2 regions of the Massilia luteola genome follow, and region 1 is predicted to be linked to the other one. Evidence: predicted binding sites of a transcription regulator. Region 1 holds the regulator's gene; the other holds the start of a gene.

Region 1 (9,959 bases):
CTTTATAGGCCAGGTATTTGCCCAGGTCGCGGGGCGCGTCGACGACGAGTTTCCACGACTCGCCCACCTGCTCGAAGCTGTGCACCTCGCCGAGGCCGTCGACGTGGCCCGAGACGAGGTGGCCGCCCAGGCGCTCGGCCAGGGTCAGCGCCTTTTCCAGGTTCACTTCGCCCGGCTGGTCGAGGCCGACGGTGCGGTTCAGGCTCTCGCGCGAGACGTCGACGGCGAACGCGGCCTCGGTCTTGGCGACGACCGTCATGCAGGCGCCGTTGATGGCGATCGAGTCGCCCAGCGCGACGTCCGCCAGCGGCAGGCCGCCCGCATCGATGTCCAGGCGCACGCCTGCATCCGCGCCGTCGGCGAGCGGTGTGACCGATTTGATGCTGCCGACGGCAGCGACGATTCCGGTGAACATAAGTCTCTTCCTTTGCGTTTACTTTGTGCTTTGACTGTATCGGGTCGGGCCGCCGCGACCGGCGGCTGCGGTCTCATCCGTGGCGATTCGGATCTTCATCCGGGCGGAAGCGCGCGAGGATGCGCAGGTCCGGCCCGACCTGGGCCACGCCGCGGAAATGCAGCGGCAGCTTGTCGGCCAGGTGCGCCAGCGGCGCCAGCGCGAACATCCCCTGTCCCGGACCGACGAGGCTGGGCGCCAGGTAGACGAGCAACTCGTCCACGCATCCTTCGCGCACGAGCGAGGCGTTCAGCTTGGAACCGGCTTCGACATGCAGCTCGTTGATCTCGCGCCGCCCCAGTTCGCGCATCAGCGCCGGCAGGTCGACCTTGCCGGAAGCGTTCGGCAGCATGATGATCTCGTGTCCCAGCGCCTGCAGCGCCGCCTCCTTTTCGGGGTGCGGCTCGGCGGCCACGATCCAGCACGACGCGCCCTGCAGGATGCACGCGTCCATGCCGATGTCGAGGCGGCTGTCGACGATCACGCGGCGCGGCTGCAGTGGCGTGTCGATGCCGCGCACGGTCAGTTGCGGGTTGTCGACCTTGATCGTGCCGATGCCGGTCAGGATCGCGCTCGCGCGCGCGCGCCACGCATGACCGTCCGCGCGCGCCTCGTTGCTCGTGATCCACTGGCTTTCGCCATTTTCCAGTGCCGTGACGCCGTCCAGGCTGGCCGCCGTCTTGAGGCGCACCCACGGACGGCCATGGCGCATGCGCGTGAAGAAGCCGATGTTCAATTCGTACGCCTGCCCGGCCAGCAGGCCCGCGCCGACTTCGATCCCGGCCGCCTCCAGCTGCGCCATGCCGCGCCCGGCCACGAGCGGGTTCGGATCGACCATGGCCGCGACGACCCGGCCAAGCCCCGCCTGGATCAGCGCGTTCGAGCACGGCGGCGTGCGGCCGTAGTGGCTGCACGGCTCCAGCGTCACGTAGGCGGTGGCGCCACGCACGTCGTTGCCGCGCGCCTGGGCATCGCGCAAGGCCTGGATCTCGGCGTGGTCCTGGCCCGCGAGCTGCGTGTGGCCGGCGCCGATGACGACGCCGTCGCGCACGATCACGCAGCCGATGCGCGGGTTGGGCGCGGTGATGTACATGCCCTTCGCGGCCCATTCCAGGGCCAGCGCCATGCCGTCGGTATCGCTCTGTATCTGCACTCTTGTTTCCGGTCTCGCTACGTTGTCTTGCCACCCGTCCAGGCCTGCGCGGCGTCAGGACGGTGCCGGGGCGCCGTCGCAACCCGCGTCGCGCGCCGGGTCGCAGACGCGCGCCCGGCCCAGCATATTGATTTTAATACGGCGGATGTGCCCGCCGTGAAACAGCGACACCGTTCCCCAGCGCGCCGCAGCGCTGTTGCCGTCGGCGCAACTGCGCCCCGCGCCATTGTAGGCGATATAGTACGGCGGTGCTAAATTCGTGAAGGCGAAGTCGATGGCGATGCCTGCGGCCAACGGCCCGTGCTCCGCGATCAGCTCGTCCGCGCCCGGCTGGCCGTCGCCGGCGCGGTCGTCGATGACGCGCCAGCCCTGGCGCCAGTCGGCACCGCGCGGATCGACGGGCACCAGCCTGACCTGCCGGCCGCGCGCGAGCGCCTGGGCCCGCGCGAGGTCGATCGCCGCGAACAAATCGCCGGCAGCCGCCTTCAGTTGCTGGGACCGAACCAGGTCGCGCAGGTCGGGCGCGGCGATCGCCATCGAGATGGCGGCAACCGTCAGCACGATGCACAGCTCGGGCAGCGACACGCCGGACGCCCGCCGCGCCGGCCGGCGCACAGCCGTCACGGCCAGCATCGCGCGCCCGTGCCTTGCGCGCCCTGGCGCCCGCTGCTGTCCAGCGTCAGCACACCGCAGTCGGGATCGCGAAAGCGGGCATCCACCCGGGCCGTGCCGGGACGGGCGCGGACCTCGACGCACGCGGCGATGTCCCGGTCCGGGCAGGCGCGCGCATCCAGTTCGTACGCGCTGGCGGACGCGTTGGCGCCCGACCACCACGTGAAGCCGTCCGTGCCGGGCTCGTCGGCAGAGAACTCGACGTAGGCATTGTGCTGGACGTGGTAACGCTCCTGTCGCTGCATGGTCTCGATCAGCGCCACCTGCCCCTCGGTGCGCCGGGTGCGCACGATGTAGCCGGCGTACGTCGGATACGCGAGCGTGCCGAGGATGCCGACGATGGCCACGACGATCATCAGTTCGACCAGGGTGAAGCCGCCGCCGTCACGGTCGGGCATGGGCATGCAGCTCGGCCCAGTTCGCGATGTCGCGCCAGCCGATCCGGCCGGCGGGGAGTTGCCGCCCTGGCGGCCGGGTTGGGGAATGGTTGCCATTGCCGTGATCGTCTCCGTTGCCGTCTCCGTTGCCATCTCCGTTGCCATCTCCGTTAGCGCCGTCGTCACCGCCTGTGTGGCCGTGGCCGTGCCCATCGCCATCATCCGGTGGGGCCGACGCCGGCGGCGGCAACCGGTACAGCGACTGCAGCACGACCCGCGTCGATGCCCGCGTGCCGAAGCCGATCGCCGTGATGCGGTAAAAGCTGCCCTGCTGCGCCGTGGCACCGGGCGGCGCGATCCGCTCGATGACGTAGGCCGGCAGCCGTGCCGGCAGCATGCCGCGGCCGACCGCGAGCACAGCCCCCGTGAAGTGGCCGTACGGCACGAGCGCCGGATTGTCCCCGGCCGCCAGGTCGAGCGTTTGCCAGGCGGGCGGCGCCCTGGCCAGGCACAGGCCGAGATCGTCCGCGCCGCGCCCGCAGCCGTCGACGAAGGCGGCGGCGCCTGCCGGCCCGAAATGGGCGGCGCGGTCCGGCGGCGCATCGGCCGTGCCGGCGATATCGTGCTCGGCATCGCGCAGGGCCGCCTCGGCCGCGGCCTGCGCCAGGTCGCGGTCGCGTTCGTTGTGCGCCGCGGCCAGGAGGACGAAGGCGCCGCGCGCGACGGCCACGCCGATCACCATCGTCGCGAGCATCAGCATCAGCGCGCAGACAAGGGCCAGCCCGCGTGGCGTGGGCGACGGCGTCATGACCGCGGCGCGGGCAATGCGACCGTGACATTGCATGGGCGACGGCGTCGCGACCGCGGCGCGGACAACGCGACCGTGACGTTGCATGGGTGACGGCGTCGCGACCGCGGCGCGGACAACGCGACCGTGACGTTGCGTGTGCGCCGGCTTCATGACGGCGGCGCCGGCAATGCGACCGTGAACATGAACAGCCGCCGCTCGCGCCGCCGCAGGTCGGGTGTCATGCCGGCCTCGTCCAGCGAACTGCCCAGGTCGTCGCCGCCGGCGGCATCCGCATAGCCCGCGCCGAGCAGGTCATGGCGCGCGCTGCCGGGCTCCACGCGCGTGGGCCGGCTCCCGTGCAGCAGCAGGCCGACGCGTACGGCGACGATCCGTTTCCAGTGGGTCCGGCGGTTGAACTCCGCCGCGCCCAGCCCGGCATCGAGCGCACCGACCGCGGCCGCGTTCACGTAGCGGTTGGCGACGCCATCGGGCGGGTCGTCCGTGTCGATGCCGTACAGGACCTGGAAGCCGTCCACGCCGGTCACCAGCGCGTCCGCGCTCCAGTCGGCGGCGCCGCGATATTTGCAGCGCAGTTCGGCCTCGCCTTCGCTGTTGCGGGCCACATAGAAAATGCTCCAGCCCTCCTCGCCCGCGGCGGCGGGGAAGCCGGCGCAGTCGACGGCGCTGCCGTCGTCCGCGCCGGGAAAACGGACGGCCAGCACGTCGCTGCCGTTGACGGCGGCCGCGAGCGGATCGGCGATGCCCGGCGTCGTGCGGGACAGCGTGCGCGCGTCCAGCCCGGCCAGGCGCGCCGACGCCGCGTCCGCCGCGGGATCGGCGAGCGTCGCGACGTCGAACGCGCCCGCCTGGCGCACGGCGCGGCCGATGAGGTCGATGGCGAACCGCCCGCCATCCTCGACGCCGGCCGATTCGACCTGCGCCGCGTAGGCGCCGTTCGCCAACACGAGCAGGCGTCCGGCCGCAAGCACGACACCGAGGCCGATGGCCAGCGCCACCATCAACTCGGCCAGCGTCATGCCGCCGTGACGGACGAGGCGTCTCACGGGGCGTCTCACGGCGCCGCTCCCGCCAGCGGCAACATCAGCTTGGGCGCGCCCGTCGCCGCGTCGCCCTGCGCGCGCCAGCCGAGCTTGACGACGAGCGGCGCCCCGGCGTCATCGTCACACGACCAGGCCGGCAACCCGGCCGCGCCAAGCGGTCCGGCATCGCGACACACGCGGATACGGCCGCCGGGGAAGCCGGCCGCCACGGCGGCGGACACCTCGAACAGGTCGAAGCGCGCCAGGTCGTCGGCATCGCATGCGGTGTCCGCATAGCACTGCGTCGACGGTGCCGGCGCGCCGCCCGCGGCGTCGTAATCGAGCTGGAGATAGGGATCGTCGGCGTCGGGCAGCGCCAGCGCGTGGGGATTCGCGCGCATGCGCTCCGCGAGCGACCGGGCCAGCCGGGCAGCGTCGGCCAGGTGCTCGGCGTCGCGTCCGGAGCGGACCGCCAGCATCTGCAGTGCGGCCGCGCCGGCAATGCCGAGCGCCACCACGAACAGGGCGACGAGCACTTCGACGAGCGTGAACCCGGCATGTGCGCGCAATGACGAACCCGACAGCATCGACGGCCTCCAGCTTCTTCGTTTTCGAAACTGAAAAGGTAACAGTCGAGCCCGGGCAAGCCGTGTGGTGGCTCAACCGTGCGGATGCAACTAAAAACGGGGAAAAAGGACGCGCTTGTTTGCGCGATTATTTGCGCGGCTGGCCGACTTCGGCAATCGCTTCCTGGAACTCGGCCAGGTCTTCGAAGTTCTTGTAGACGGACGCGAAGCGGATGTAGGCGATCTTGTCGAGGCGCTTGAGTTCCTGCATCACCAGTTCGCCGACATGGCCGGTATCGACTTCGCGCCGCCCGCTGGTGAGGAGTTTTTCTTCGATCGACGCGACGGCGCGGTCGATCGCCTCGGCCGCCACGGGGCGCTTGCGCAGCGCCAGCATGAGGCTGCCGCGCAGCTTGGAGGATTCGAATTCGGTGCGGCTGCCGTTCTTCTTGACGATGAACGGCATCGACAGCTCGATGCGTTCGTAAGTCGTGAAGCGCTTGTCGCATTGGGCGCAGCGGCGCCGGCGCCGGATGGCGTCGCCTTCCTCGGATACGCGGGTATCGAGGACCTGGGTGTCGTCATGCTGACAGAACGGACATTTCATGGGCCGGCTACTGCTCGAAATACTGCTGGACATCCCGGCACGCCGCGCGGGCGTACCGGGACCGTTTTACTTACGCTTCGTAGACCGGGTATTTGTCGGTCAGTTGCTTGACTTCCGCCTTGACGCGGTCGATGGTCGCGGCGTCATGCGGGTTGTCCAGCACGTCGGCGATCAGGTTGCCGACCTTGACGGCGTCCTCTTCCTTGAAGCCGCGCGTCGTGAACGCCGGGCTGCCCAGGCGGATGCCCGACGTCACGAACGGCTTCTGCGGGTCGTTCGGGATGCCGTTCTTGTTGCAGGTCATGTGCGCCTGGCCCAGGATGGCTTCCGCTTCCTTGCCGGTCAGGCCCTTCGAACGCAGGTCGACCAGCATCACGTGCGACTCGGTACGGCCCGACACGATGCGCAGGCCGCGCGCGGTCAGCGTATCGGCCAGTGCCTTGGCGTTCTTGACGACCTGCTGCTGGTAGGCCTTGAATTCAGGCGTCAGCGCTTCCTTGAAGGCGACCGCCTTGCCTGCGATCACATGCATCAGCGGGCCGCCCTGGATGCCCGGGAAGATGGCCGAGTTGATGGCCTTCTCGTGCTCGGCCTTCATCAGGATGATGCCGCCGCGCGGGCCGCGCAGCGATTTGTGCGTCGTCGACGTGACGAAGTCGGCGTGCGGCACCGGGTTCGGGTATTCGCCGGCGGCGATCAGGCCGGCGTAGTGGGCCATGTCGACCATGAAGTAGGCGCCGACTTCCTTGGCGATGCGGGCGAAGCGCTCGAAGTCGATGCGCAGGGCGAACGCGGACGCGCCGGCGATGATCAGTTTCGGCTTGTGCTCGCGCGCCAGGCGCTCCATCTGCTCGTAGTCGATGTCTTCCTGCTCGGTCAGGCCGTAGGAGATCACGTTGAACCACTTGCCCGACATGTTCAGCGCCATGCCGTGGGTCAGGTGGCCGCCTTCGGCCAGCGACATGCCCATGATCGTGTCGCCCGGCTTGAGCATCGCGAAGAACACGCCCTGGTTTGCCTGCGAGCCCGAATTCGGCTGGACGTTCGCGGCTTCGGCGCCGAACAGCTGCTTGACGCGGTCGATCGCCAGTTGCTCGGCGACGTCGACGTATTCGCAGCCGCCGTAGTAGCGCTTGCCCGGATAGCCTTCGGCGTACTTGTTGGTCAGCTGCGAGCCCTGGGCCTGCATCACGGCCGGCGACGTGTAGTTTTCGGATGCGATCAGCTCGATGTGGTCCTGCTGGCGCTTGTTTTCCTTCTGAATCGCATCCCACAGATCCGGGTCAACCTTGGCGAGCGTATGATCTTTTGCAAACATGAAAAAACTCCAATCGATAAGAGAACCAGGCAACGGTCGGCGCTAAATGGGGCGGGAGCCGGAGAACGCAAGGCAGCCGCGATACAGACGCGTACCAGTCGGTGGCTGCCCAGGCGAACGGCAAGTGAAATAAATCTCACGTTCCCCGGTGGGTGCCCACCTTCGCCACGCACCGGCAGTCCGATCGCTCCTGATCGGACGGCAGCGCACGGTTTTCGCCAGTTACGTGAGATGTATGTAAATGGAACTCCCGATTGTACGGGATTGTGCGGCTGGTAAGCAAGGAAACCGATGGCGCCCTGGCAACTCTGGGATGGCCGCTGCCCTGTATGGTCATTTCAGCTACAATCCTGCAGTTACCACCCTGCCAGGCAACCATCATGATCGTTTTCATCACCGGCGCATCGGCCGGATTCGGCGCCGCCATGGCGCGCACTTTCGTCAAGAACGGCCACCAGGTGGTGCTGGCGGCGCGCCGCAAGGAGCGCCTCGATGCCCTGGCGAGGGAGCTGGGCGAATCGGCGCTGCCGATCGCGATGGACGTGACCGACAAGGCGTCGATCGAAGAAGCGCTGTCGATGCTGCCGCAGTCCTGGCGCCAGATCGACGTGCTGATCAACAATGCCGGCCTGGCGCTGAACACGAAGCCTGCGCACGAAGTGCCGCTGGAAGACTGGGAAACGATGATCGCCACGAACATCAAGGGCCTCGTCACGATGACGCACGCCCTGCTGCCGGCGATGGTCGAGCGCGGCAGCGGCCTCGTCATCAACATCGGCTCCGTTGCCGGGCGCACGCCTTATCCTGGCGGGAACGTGTACGGTGCCACCAAGGCGTTCGTCGAGCAGTTCACGCTGAACCTGCGCGCCGACCTCGTCGGCACCGGCGTGCGCGCCACCAACCTGGCGCCGGGCCTGTGCGGCGGGACGGAATTCTCGAACGTGCGCCTGAAAGACGACGCGGCCGCCGCGAAAGTCTACGAAGGCACGCAGCCGCTGACCGCCGAGGACATCGCTGCGACCGCCTACTGGGTCGCCTCCCTGCCGCCGCACGTCAACATCAACCAGATCGAAATGATGCCGACCTGCCAGGGCTACGGTCCGCTCACCATCAAGCGTAACCAGGACTGAAAACCGGGCCGGAAACGGGGGTAGGGGGAACCGGGTCAGAGCCCTTTTTTGGGCAATTGCCCAAAAAAGGGCTCTGACCCCGAATTGACCCGGTTTGTCGACTTTACATCGCGGCAATCGGCCGGCCGGCGAACGAATTGTTTTCTCTTTGTAACAGCGGCGCCATCCGTAGTGGAAAAGTGTTACAGTTGCCGGCTTGGCATGAGCCATTGGTATCTCATACCCTGTTTCGACGGCTCAGCCACCGGACCGTCGGCCGCGTATGCCCGTGTATATGTATCCTGGCGCACGTATGGCGGGTAAAAATGGCGTAAAATGTTTCCCATTTTCATTTATGGCAGCTGAAATGCCTTCAGTTTTCACCTGGACGGTTCGGGTCTATTACGAAGATACGGACGCCGGCGGCATCGTGTTCTACGCCAATTACCTGAAGTTCTACGAACGTGCGCGCACCGAATGGCTGCGTTCGCTCGGCATCGATCAGCAAACCTTGCGCGACCGGGAAGGCGCGATCTTCGTCGTGCGCAGCGCCAGCGTCGATTATCTCGCGTCCGCGCGCCTGGACGATGAAGTGAAGCTGACCTTGAGCGTGGAAAAGCTCGGCCGCGCCTCCGTGCAATTCGCCCAGCATGCCTGGCGCGGCGATACATTACTCTCCAGCGCCGACGTGAAAGTCGGTTGCGTGGACGCCTCAACGCTACGCCCCCGTTCCCTTCCCGCCCCCGCCGCTGCTAAAATGCGTGCCGCCTGACAATTCATTTGACCAAACATATACCCAATGAACGCAGTCCAAGACCTCTCATTCATTGAACTGATCCGCCACGCCCACGTGGTGGTGCAGTTGCTCATGGCACTGCTGTTCGCGGTTTCCCTTACCAGCTGGACGTATATCTTCCGCAAACTGTTCGCGATCCGCGCCGCGCGCCGCCAGACGGAGCAGTTCGAGCGCAGCTTCTGGGCCGGCGGCAACCTGCACACGCTGCACCAGAGCGCCAGCAGCCAGCGCGACCAGAGCGGTCCGCTGGCCCGCATCTTCGAAGCGGGCATGGGCGAATTCATCAAGGGCAAGCAGGCATCGCGCGATGCGCTCGACATGGGCGCCGTGCTGGATGGCGCCCGCCGCGCGATGCGCGCCGCCTTCCACCGCGAGCTGGACCAGATGGACACGCACCTGAACTTCCTGGCCTCCGTCGGCTCCGTCTCGCCGTACATCGGCCTGCTGGGCACCGTGTGGGGCATCATGAACGCGTTCCGCGGCCTGGCGAACGTGCAACAGGCGACGCTGGCCACGGTCGCGCCGGGCATCGCGGAAGCGCTGATCGCCACCGCCATCGGCCTGTTCGCGGCCATTCCGGCCGTCGTGGCGTACAACCGCTTCACCCACGACATCGACCGCCTCGCGATCCGCTTCGAAAGCTTCGTCGAGGAATTTTCGAACATCCTGCAGCGTCAGTCGCGCTGATCGCCGCAAGAGGAGTCGACATGGCCTTCAACAGCAGCCTGCGGGGCAACCGGCGCAAGCTCAAGTCCGAGATCAACGTCGTGCCGTACATCGACGTGATGCTGGTGCTGCTCATCATCTTCATGGCGGTGCCGCCGACGCAGAACCCGAGCGAGATCAAGCTGCCCAGCGCCGAGCGTTCCACCCAGCCGCCGGACGACTATATCCAGATCGCGGTCAAGGACAAGGGCCAGCTGCAGATCGGCATCACCGGCAAGAATCCGCAACCGCTGGAAGACGTGTCGAGCCGCTCGACGCTCGTCACGCGCCTGCGCGACATCCACGCCGAGCATCCGGATTATCCGGTCTTGATCGCCGGCGACCGCGACAGCAAATACGACGACGTGATCC
Region 2 (9,959 bases), on a different contig from region 1:
GTCCTGCGGCAGGATGCCGCGGTCCCACAGCGAACCTTCGTACGACTGGTAGCGGCCGCGTTCCTCGGCCAGCTCGGTCGACGCCAGGTAGGCGTAGTAGCAGACGGCTTCCATCGAGCTGTCGGCGAACTTGACGGCCTTTTCCGATGCGAACGGCACGCGCATCATGTGCAGGCAGTCCTGGTAACCCATGATGCCCAGGCCGACCGGACGATGGCGCAGGTTCGAATTGCGCGCCTTGTCGACGGCGTAGTAGTTGATGTCGATGACGTTGTCGAGCATGCGCATCGCCGTGCGGATGGTCTTCTGCAGTTTGACCACGTCCAGGCCGTCGCCCTTCATGTGGGCCGGCAGGTTCACGGAGCCCAGGTTGCAGACGGCGATTTCGTCGGCGTTCGTGTTCAGCGTGATCTCGGTGCACAGGTTCGACGAGTGCACGACGCCCACGTGCTGCTGCGGCGAGCGGATGTTGCACGGATCCTTGAACGTGATCCACGGGTGGCCCGTTTCGAACAGCATCGACAGCATCTTGCGCCACAGGTCGAGCGCCTGCACCTTCTTGTGCACGGTCAGCTCGCCGCGGGCGGCCTTCTCTTCGTACTTCACGTAGGCTTCCTCGAACGCGCGGCCGACCTTGTCGTGCAGGTCCGGCGCTTCCGACGGCGACAGCAGGGTCCACTCGCCCTTTTCCATCACGCGCTTCATGAACAGGTCGGGAATCCAGTTCGCCGTGTTCATGTCGTGCGTGCGGCGGCGGTCGTCGCCCGTGTTCTTGCGCAGGTCGAGGAATTCCTCGATGTCCAGGTGCCAGGTTTCCAGGTAGGCGCAGACGGCGCCCTTGCGCTTGCCGCCCTGGTTGACGGCGACGGCGGTGTCGTTCGCGACCTTCAGGAACGGCACGACGCCCTGCGACTTGCCGTTCGTGCCCTTGATGCGCGAGCCCAGCGCGCGCACCGGGGTCCAGTCGTTACCCAGGCCGCCGGCGAATTTCGACAGCAGCGCGTTTTCCTTGATGGCGTCGTAGATGCCTTCCAGGTCGTCGGCGACGGTGGTGAGGTAGCACGACGACAGCTGCGAGCGGCGCGTGCCCGAGTTGAACAGCGTCGGGGTCGAGCTCATGAAGTCGAACGTCGACAGCAGGTTGTAGAACTCGATCGCGCGCGCTTCACGGTTTTCTTCGCGCAGGGCCAGGCCCATCGCGACGCGCATGTAGAACGCCTGCGGCATCTCGATGCGGGTGTCGCGGATGTGCAGGAAGTAGCGGTCGTACAGGGTCTGCAGGCCGATATAGCCGAATTGCAGGTCGCGGTCGGCGACGATCGCCTTCGCCAGTTTCTGCAGGTCGAACTTGCCCAGCTCCTCGTCCAGCAGCTCGGCGGCTATGCCCTTGGCGACGTATTGCGGGAAATAGGTGATGTATTCCGCGGCGGCGCCGGCCTGCGGCACTTCCTTGCCGAAGACTTCCTTGCGGATCGTGTGCAGCAGGATGCGCGCGGTGACCTGGCTGTACGCCGGGTCTTTTTCCATCAGCGCGCGCGCGGCCAGGATCGCGGACTTGTGCAGTTCCTCGACCGGCACGCCGTCGTACAGGTTCTTGACCGTCTCGGCCAGGATGGCGTCGGCGTCGACGTGCTTTTCCAGGCCGGCGCAGGCCGCATTGATCAGCGCCGCGACTTCGTTCATGTCCAGCGGACGGCGCACGCCGGCGTCGACGACGGTGAACTGCGGGGTGGCGATCTGCGTGGTGCCCGCCGCTTCCTTGGCGGCGCGGCGCTCTTCCATGCGCTTGGCGCGGTACAGCACGTATTCGCGCGCGACGTCATGCTCGCCCGAACGCATCAGGGACAATTCCACCTGGTCCTGCACATCCTCGATGTGGAAGGTACCGCCGTTCGGCTGGCGGCGCACGAGCGCCGCGACCACGTTGTTCGTCAGCTGCTCGACCAGTTCGCGGATGCGCGCCGACTCGCGACCCTGTTCGCCGTTCACGGCGAGGAAGGCCTTGGTCACCGCGACGGCGATCTTGTTCGGCGCGAACGGCACCACGGCGCCGTTGCGGCGGATGATGCGGTAGTCGCTGTTCGCGACCAACTCGGCCGCGCTCTTGCCGGCCGCCGTTTCTGCTGCGACGTGCGGATTGATGGAAATGTCCGAAGATGTTTGCATTGAGCCTCCCAGCATGGCGTTACGAACTGCCAGCGCCTTCTCGAATTTGGTAGATATGGACCCCTCGGAGAGGATCCAGGGACAGCTGCCAATACATAAAAATTGGCAACTAGATAACTTTTCGCCGACAAAAAATAGGAGCAACAATGTTGAGAAAACGCAGTTGCGCCCCTACTCAGCCTGTTCGGCATTAAGGCCGTTGACCACTAGATGTAGTAGACAACGGCCTTACAGACCTAATTGTAGTCGATGTACGCGAGTTTTAAGAGCACTGCTACTAAGATTTTTTTCTTGACATCGATCAGGTCCGATACTTGAAGCCTCCACGGCGAAGTAAGCGCTAACATTGATTTTATGGCGCGTTTTGCGCTGCTTACTATTCGTGCAAAATCGGCCCGTTTGGCTTTGCTGCATTGGCGAAAAGACCACGGCCGGGTCAGGGTTCGGGCGCCTGGATGTCCAGTTTTTGCATCTGATAACGGAGCTGGCGGACGCTGATGCCGAGCAGGCCGGCGGCCTGCGTGCGATTGAACTGGGTCTGGTTCAGCGCACGCAGGATGATGTCGCGCTCGACCTGGCTCAGGTAGTCCGGCAGGTTGCTCGGCAGCGCGTCGGCGGCCAGCGGCGGTGATGGTGGCGCGGCGGGTGCCTGCGTAACGACGCTTGCCTCTTGCGGCGCCGCGGCCGGCGTGTGCGCATCGGAAGCGGGTACGGCACCGCCCTGCGGCACCACGGCCGCATCGCCCAGCTTCGCCCCTTTCAGCAGCAGGTCGCCGGCCTCGATCACGCCATCGTCGGCGAAGGCGAGCGCGCGTTCCAGCACGTTTTCCAGTTCGCGCACATTGCCCGGAAAAGCATAGCCGCGCAGCGCGTCGAGCACGCCGGCACCGAGGCGCGCGCCGCCCGGACCGGCCAGGCGCGCGAGGATGGCGTCGACGAGCAGCGGCAGGTCGTCCAGGCGTTCGCGCAGCGGCGGCAGGGTCAGTTCGATGACGTTCAGGCGGTAGAACAGGTCCTGGCGGAACGCGCCCGCCTCGACACATTTCGCGAGGTCCTTGTGCGTGGCGCTGATGATGCGCACGTCCACCGGCTCCTCGACCGTGGCGCCGATCTTGCGCACGCGCCGCTCCTGGATCGCGCGCAGCAGCTTGACCTGCATCGCGAGCGGCAGGTCGGCCACCTCGTCGAGCATCAGCGTGCCCCCGTTGGCGGCCTGGAAAAAGCCATCGCGCTCATCGTTCGCGCCCGTGAAGGCGCCCTTGCGGTAGCCGAAGAACTCGGCCTCCATCAGCGCCTCGGGAATCGCGCCGCAGTTCACGGCGACGAACGGTTTGCCCGCGCGCGCGCTCTGGGCGTGGATCTCGCGCGCCGCCAGTTCCTTGCCGCTGCCGGATTCGCCGTTGATGGCGATCGGCGCCTGCGAGCGCGCCAGCCGTGCGATCTGCGCGCGCAGCGCCTGCATCGCGAGCGACGCTCCGATCAGGCGCGACGTCCCGCCACCCTGGCTGACTGCCGGCGCGGCCGCCGGGTCGGACAGCTTCAACGCCGCGCGCACCATCGCGCGCAAGTCGTCCAGCACGACCGGCTTCGACACGTAATCGAACGCGCCGGCCTTCAGCGCCACGACGGCATTCTCGGCGCTGCCGTACGCGGTGATCACGGCGATGGGCGTGCTCTTGTGATTGGCCGCCACCTCGCGCACCAGTTCCAGGCCCAGGCCGTCGGGCAGGCGCATGTCCGTCAGCACCAGCGCATACGTTTTCTGGCCGAGCAGCGCGCGCGCTTCGCGCACGGTCGCGGCGCTGTCCACGTCGAGCCCCATCTTGAGCAGGGTGATCTCGAGCAGCTCGCGCAGGTCGGGTTCGTCGTCGACCACCAGGATGCGGGGTGAGCTCATGCCTATCTTTCCGTGACTTAGATTGATGCTGCGAAGGTGATCACGAAGCGCCCGCTGGCCTCGCCCGTGCCGCCGGCCGGATCGGGTCCCACGTCCTCGGTGCGGTATTCGTAGTCGAGCATCGCGCCGTTGTTCAGGCACAGCTCGCGCGCCAGGTACAGGCCCAGGCCGGTGCCCTTGCTCGACGTCGTGTAGAACGGCTCGAACAGGTGGGCGCGCACTTCCGGCGTGATGCCGGGACCGTCGTCCTGCACGTGCAATTCCATGCGGCCGGTGGCGTCGAGCACCGGACACACGCGGATGCTGGCCGGCTTGCCGCTCGCGTAACGGATCGCGTTGCCGAGCAAATTCACGAGCACCTCGCGCAGGTGCAGGCCGTCGAAACGCACGCTGCGGCCGTGCGCACTCCCGACCCACACTATATCACCGGCCATGCCGTGCATTTCCGTGAACTCGGCGCGCAGCTCCGGCAGGAAGTCGTCGAGCGCCAGGGGCGTGCCGTTCGGCTGCACCTTGCGCGACAGTTTCAGGATGTCCTCGACCATGCGGTTCACGCGCGCCACGTTGTCGTTCACGATGCGCAGCAGGCGTACCTCGGCCGGCCCGTGCAGGTCTTCCGCGAGCAGCGACGTCGCATGGCCGATCGCCGACAGCGGATTCCTCACCTCGTGCGCGATGCTCGCCGTCAGCCGCCCCATCGACGCAAGCTTGAGTTGCTGCGCCTGGTTTTCGATGGCGCTCACGTCCTGCAGGAACACGAGGCTGCGCTCGTCCGCCCCCTCCGGAGTGTCGACCCGCGCGAAGCGCAGCTTGAGGTGCACCGGCTGGTCGAGGCGGCCGCGGACCTGCCCCTCCGTCTCGTGCCAGCGCTTGATCGTGACGTAGCCCCCCTTCACCGCGGCCGGCGCGTCCGCGCTGCCGCCGGCCCAGGCCGCGAAACGCTGCGCCACCGGTTCCAGCGCCGGCAGGTCGGTCAGCAGGAAGGCGTTGCCCTCCTCGCCCGGCTGCGTCTCCAGCCCGAGCATCCGCCGCGCCGCCGGGTTGCCGCCGAAGACGGTGCCGTCGCGTCCGAGCACGAGGATGCCGTCGGCGACGTCGTCCACGACGATGCGGTAGATAGCCTGCTGGATGCGCAGGTCGGCGCCGCGGCGCACGGCCAGTTCTTCCTGCTTGATGAGCCGCGCGGCCAGCCGGTTCACCACCAGCACCACCGCGAAGAACGCGGCGCCGGTGAGTCCGGCCTGGGTCAGCGGCTGGTCGTTCGCGCGCACGAAGATCTGCCAGGTGCTTTCGGCCAGCACGAACAGCGTCGCCAGCGCGGCCGAGAACAGGGCCACCAGCAACGGCGCGAGGATCGCGGCGCCGGCCAGCGGGAACAGATACAGCAGCGCGAGGCCGCTGCGCATGCCGCCGGCGGCCAGGTACAGCAGCGAGATCGCGACGATGTCGACGGCCACCTGGACCGACAGCTGCCACAGGAAGCGCCGGCGCCAGCGCTGGGCGACGAAGGCGAACAGCAGGGCCGCCAGCACGTAGGCGATGCACGTCTCGGCATAGAAGGTGCCGTCCACGCGGCCGTGGCGCACGTCCACGGACAGGTAGAGCAGCAGCACGAGCGCGATCACGATGCGCGTGACCGTGAGCGTCTGCAGCGAGCGCCAGAACGTCGAGCGCGACTCGGCGGAAAAGGGCAGCCAGGGCGCCATGCGGCGGCTTACCTGGCCTGCGGGTGCGCCTCGCGCGCGTGCGCCGTGCCGCAGTAATCGCGGCCATCGGCCCGCACGGCCTCCGACGATGGGAAATAGATGCCGCAATGGGCGCAGCAGGCCATCGCTTCCGGCTTGTCCGCGACGCGGCGCCAGGCTTTCGCCTCGCCGCCGGCGGGACCCGGTGCCGGCCCGGCGGCCGGACCTTGCGCGCGCGTCATCGCCGCGCGCACCTTGCTGCGCACCGCCATCACCACGAGGATGACGAGCGCAATCCAGAAAAGCAGTCGCGTCATACGAACCCCCGGTGCAGAACGACTTCAAAAACGAAACGGCTGCCGACATACGCCAGCGCCAGGGTGGCGAATCCCGCCAGCGTGAAGCGCAGCGCGGTCTTGCCGCGCCAGCCGCGCCAGCGGCGTCCGGCCAGCAGCGCGGCGAACAGGACCCACGACAGCAGCGCGAACACGTTTTTATGGTCCCAGCGCAGCGCGCGGCCGAACAGCTGTTCGGAGAACACGATGCCCGACAGGACGGTGAGACTGAGCAGGATGAAACCGATGCCGATCATGCGGAACAGCAGGCGCTCCATGGTCAGCAGCGCCGGCAGCTGGTCGATCGCGCCTCCCAGCCAGCCCTTCTTCGCGTTCTTCGCGTGCAGGCGCGCCTCCTGCAGCGCCATCAGCACGGCGTGGAAGGCGGCGATCGTGAGCGTACTGTATGCCGACACGGCCACGGCCACGTGCCAGCCGAACGCGGGCGACTGGTCCTGCACGGGCATCAGGTTGCCGGGGAACAGCGGCGGCAGGATCGCCGCGACGGCCGCGAACGGCATCACCATGCGGCGCATGCCGTCCAGCGCGAAGTTGCGGTTTTCGATCCAGTAGGCGGCGACGGAAATCCACAGCGCGGTCGACAGCATGAAGGCGAAGCCGACGCGCAGCGTGCCGTTCGTCACGATGTCCGGCCACAGCGCCGTGCCATGCACGGCCCAGGCGACAAAAGTCACGGCCGAAATGGCCGAGCCCTGCCGCGACGGCAGCAGGGCGCATACCGCGTACAGGATGGCCGCGGCGATAAATAGGGTGAGTTGCATACGCGCGAGTCTACACCATCCCGATGGGGAGGGTTGGGTTGTCAAAGGGATAATCGGGTCACCAAATGCCGTCGTTCCCGCGAAGGCGGGAACCCAATTTTGCGTGAACGGCGATGGTATTGCCCGTGGTCCGCAACGAACTTGGGTCCACGCCTGCGCGAGGACGACGTTTCAAATGACGTGGCCTCAATCGACGGCGGCGGCCTTGATCTCGGCATCGTGGTGGCGCTGCTGCTCTTCCATCACCATCAGCCCCAGTTCGCGCTTGAGCGCATTGAATTCGGGCGCCGCCGGATCGCGCAGGCGCGGCAGCTCGACGAGCAAGTCGCGCTTGATGGTGCCGGGCCGGTACGTCATCACGACGATGCGGTCGGCGAGGTAGATCGCTTCCTCGATGCTGTGCGTGACGAAGATGACGGTCTTCCTGAATTCCGCCCACAGGCGCAGCAGCTCGTCCTGCAGGTTGCGCCGCGTGAGGGCGTCGAGCGCGCCGAACGGCTCGTCCATCAGCATGATCGGCGAATCCAGCGCCAGCACGCGCGCGATCGCCACGCGCTGGCGCATGCCGCCGGACAGGTCTTTCGGATAGCGTTTCGCGAAGTCTTCCAGCGACAGGAGTTTCAACAGTTCGGCCACGCGCGCCGCGATCTGCGCGCGCGCCATGCCCTTGATCTCCAGGCCGAAGCCGACGTTCTGCTCCACCGTCATCCACGGGAACAGCGCGTATTCCTGGAACACCATGCCCCGCTGCGGCCCGGGTCCGGCGACCGGCACGCCGTCGGCCAGCACGCGGCCCGACGTCGGCGGCGCGAAGCCGGCGATGGCGTTCAGCAGCGTCGACTTGCCGCAGCCGGAAGGCCCCAGCAGGCAGACGAACTGGCCGTGCGGGATCTCGAGGCTGATGTCCTGCAGCGCGACCATCTTGCGGCCGTCGCCGTCGAACACTTTGCTGACGTTGGCGATGACGAGGTGGGCTCTTGCGTCAGGGGCGGTCATGTCAGTGCTCCAGGCCGCGGTGCCAGCGCAGCAGGTAGTTGTTCAGTTTATTCATGCCGACGTCGATCGCCAGCCCGAGGATGCCGATCGTGATCATGCCGGCGATGATCTTGTCCGACAAGAAGTACTCGCGCGCCTCCGAGATGCGGAAACCGAGGCCGTTGTTCACGGCGATCATCTCGGCCACGATCACGACGATGAACGCCGTGCCGATGCCGATCCGCATGCCGGTCAGAATGTACGGCACGGCCGCCGGCAGGATCACGCGCAGGAACATCGTCGTCCCGCTGGCGCCCAGGTTGCGCGCCGCGCGCAGGTAGATGCCGTCGACCTGGCGCACGCCCGCGATCGTATTCATCAGCACGGGAAAAAAAGCGCCCAGCGCGATGAGGAAGATGGCCGGCGGGTTGCCGAGGCCGAACCACAGCATCGACATCGGGATGTAGGCGATGGGCGGAATGGGCCGCAGCAGCTGGAACAAGGGATTCAGCCAGGCATGCGCGATGCGGCTCGCGCCCATGGCGAGGCCGACCGGCAACGCCAGCGCGGCGCCGACGAGGAAGCCGACGAACACGCGGTACAGGCTGCCGACGGCGTCGGTGAGCAATTCGCCGGAGACCATCCATGCGAGACGCCCGCCGCCGTTGGCCTCGTGCCAGGTGGCGAAGTCCTGCAGCGGCAGCAGGTAGGCGACCCACTTGCGCCACACCTGCAGCGGCGACGGCAGGACGTGCTCGTTGACCCATCCCCTGCTGACCACCAACTGCCAGATCGCGATCGCGACGACCGGCACGACCAGGCCGATTGCGATGTCCTGCCACCTGCGTTTTGCCATCTCCGCTCCTTGCGTGATCCGCGCGGGCGGGGGCCGCCCACCCTGTAAATCGGCCGTCGGGTGGGCACCCCGTGCCCACCAAAGGTCTACTTGATATTCAGGCTTTTCTTGGCCTCATCCAGCAGATCCGTCTTGACCCACTGCTTCGCCACGGGCGGCTTGGACATCCGCCCGACGCCCGTCTTGACCATGAGGTCCGTCGTGATCTGGATATGCTCCGGCGTGATGTCGTAGGTGTACGGCGAATTGCTGATCGCGTCGTCGAAATCGTCCTTGGTGATCTGGCCCTTGAACACGACGTCGCGCACGTACTTCTCGGCCAGCGCGCGGTCGCGGATGAAGGCGCTCGTGGCCATCACGAAGCAGCGCATGAATTTCTCGGCCACCGCATGCTTCGTGTCGTGGAATTTCTCGGTCATGACCATCGTCCGTATCGGCTCGCCGATCGGGGTGTCGTACGGCTTCATGACCTCGACGCCGTATCCCTTGTTGATCGCCTGCGACGACTGCGGCTCGGACTGCATCATCACATCGATGTTCTTGCCCAGCAGGGCCTGGTTGAGGTCGGCATAAGCCAGGTAGATGATCTGCACGTCCTTGCCGGGCGCGGAGTCGGCGGACAGGCCCGCCTTCTGCAGCTCGGCCATCAGCAGGACTTCCTGGATGCCGCCGCGCGTCACGCCCACCTTCTTGCCCTTGAGGTCCTTCACGCTCTTGACGTTGGCGTCCGGCCGCGCGACGAGGCGCACGCCCCCTTTGGCGAAGCCGGCCACGACATAGATCGGCGCACCGCTGGCGCGGCCCGAGATGGCCGCTTCGGACGCCGTCGCGCCGACGTCGAGCTCGCCCGCGATGATGGCCTGCATCACGTCCAGGCCTTTCGCGAACACGCGTTCCTCGACCTTGATGCCGCACTTGGGCGCGATTTCCTTGATATACGAGACCGCGCCGTAGTGCGCGAACTTGAGGTTGCCGAGGCGGACCACGTCCTGGGCCTGGGCGCCGCCAGCGGCCAGCAGCGCGGCGAGGACGAGGGTCTTGCGAAACACGATTGCTTTCATTCTGTCTCTCCGATCGGGGTCGAACTTTTATTGGAATGAACTAACGTGATGCAGCTCTGGAAAATAAACTCGAAGCAACACATTGTCAAACTGTACAAGCAGCTTTTACCAAGAATCAACCCGATCGGTTGACTGCGCGGCTTGCGAATGGCTGAATACGGGTCTTGACCGGGGAAAACGCGCCCCGACATGGGGTAAAATG

The links. The regulator NrdR, encoded in region 1, represses ribonucleotide reductase genes. The targets are predictions, from matches to a motif close to CACNANATNTNGTG.
Region 2: the regulator NrdR is predicted to act here: its motif matches at 2,371-2,384, upstream of U9J41_RS13955 (ribonucleoside-diphosphate reductase subunit alpha).

The regions. Positions count from the first base shown of each region.
Region 1 is NZ_JAXOFN010000004.1:8,815-18,773, forward strand. It holds gene U9J41_RS06775 (riboflavin synthase) at 1-415, opposite strand, end outside; gene ribD (bifunctional diaminohydroxyphosphoribosylaminopyrimidine deaminase/5-amino-6-(5-phosphoribosylamino)uracil reductase RibD) at 489-1,607, opposite strand; gene U9J41_RS06785 (GspH/FimT family pseudopilin) at 1,662-2,240, opposite strand; gene U9J41_RS06790 (type IV pilin protein) at 2,228-2,677, opposite strand; gene U9J41_RS06795 (pilus assembly PilX family protein) at 2,664-3,500, opposite strand; gene U9J41_RS06800 (PilW family protein) at 3,614-4,510, opposite strand; gene pilV (type IV pilus modification protein PilV) at 4,519-5,073, opposite strand; gene nrdR (transcriptional regulator NrdR) at 5,201-5,659, opposite strand; gene glyA (serine hydroxymethyltransferase) at 5,730-6,977, opposite strand; ZMP/ZTP riboswitch at 7,078-7,213, opposite strand; gene U9J41_RS06820 (SDR family NAD(P)-dependent oxidoreductase) at 7,358-8,107, shown strand; gene ybgC (tol-pal system-associated acyl-CoA thioesterase) at 8,454-8,858, shown strand; gene tolQ (protein TolQ) at 8,886-9,569, shown strand; gene U9J41_RS06835 (biopolymer transporter ExbD) at 9,590-9,959, shown strand, end outside.
Region 2 is NZ_JAXOFN010000012.1:30,477-40,435, reverse strand. It holds gene U9J41_RS13955 (ribonucleoside-diphosphate reductase subunit alpha) at 1-2,166, opposite strand, end outside; gene U9J41_RS13950 (sigma-54-dependent transcriptional regulator) at 2,603-4,063, opposite strand; gene U9J41_RS13945 (sensor histidine kinase) at 4,081-5,769, opposite strand; gene U9J41_RS13940 (PP0621 family protein) at 5,778-6,065, opposite strand; gene U9J41_RS13935 (cytochrome C assembly family protein) at 6,062-6,865, opposite strand; gene U9J41_RS13930 (ABC transporter ATP-binding protein) at 7,052-7,861, opposite strand; gene U9J41_RS13925 (ABC transporter permease) at 7,863-8,696, opposite strand; gene U9J41_RS13920 (ABC transporter substrate-binding protein) at 8,783-9,757, opposite strand.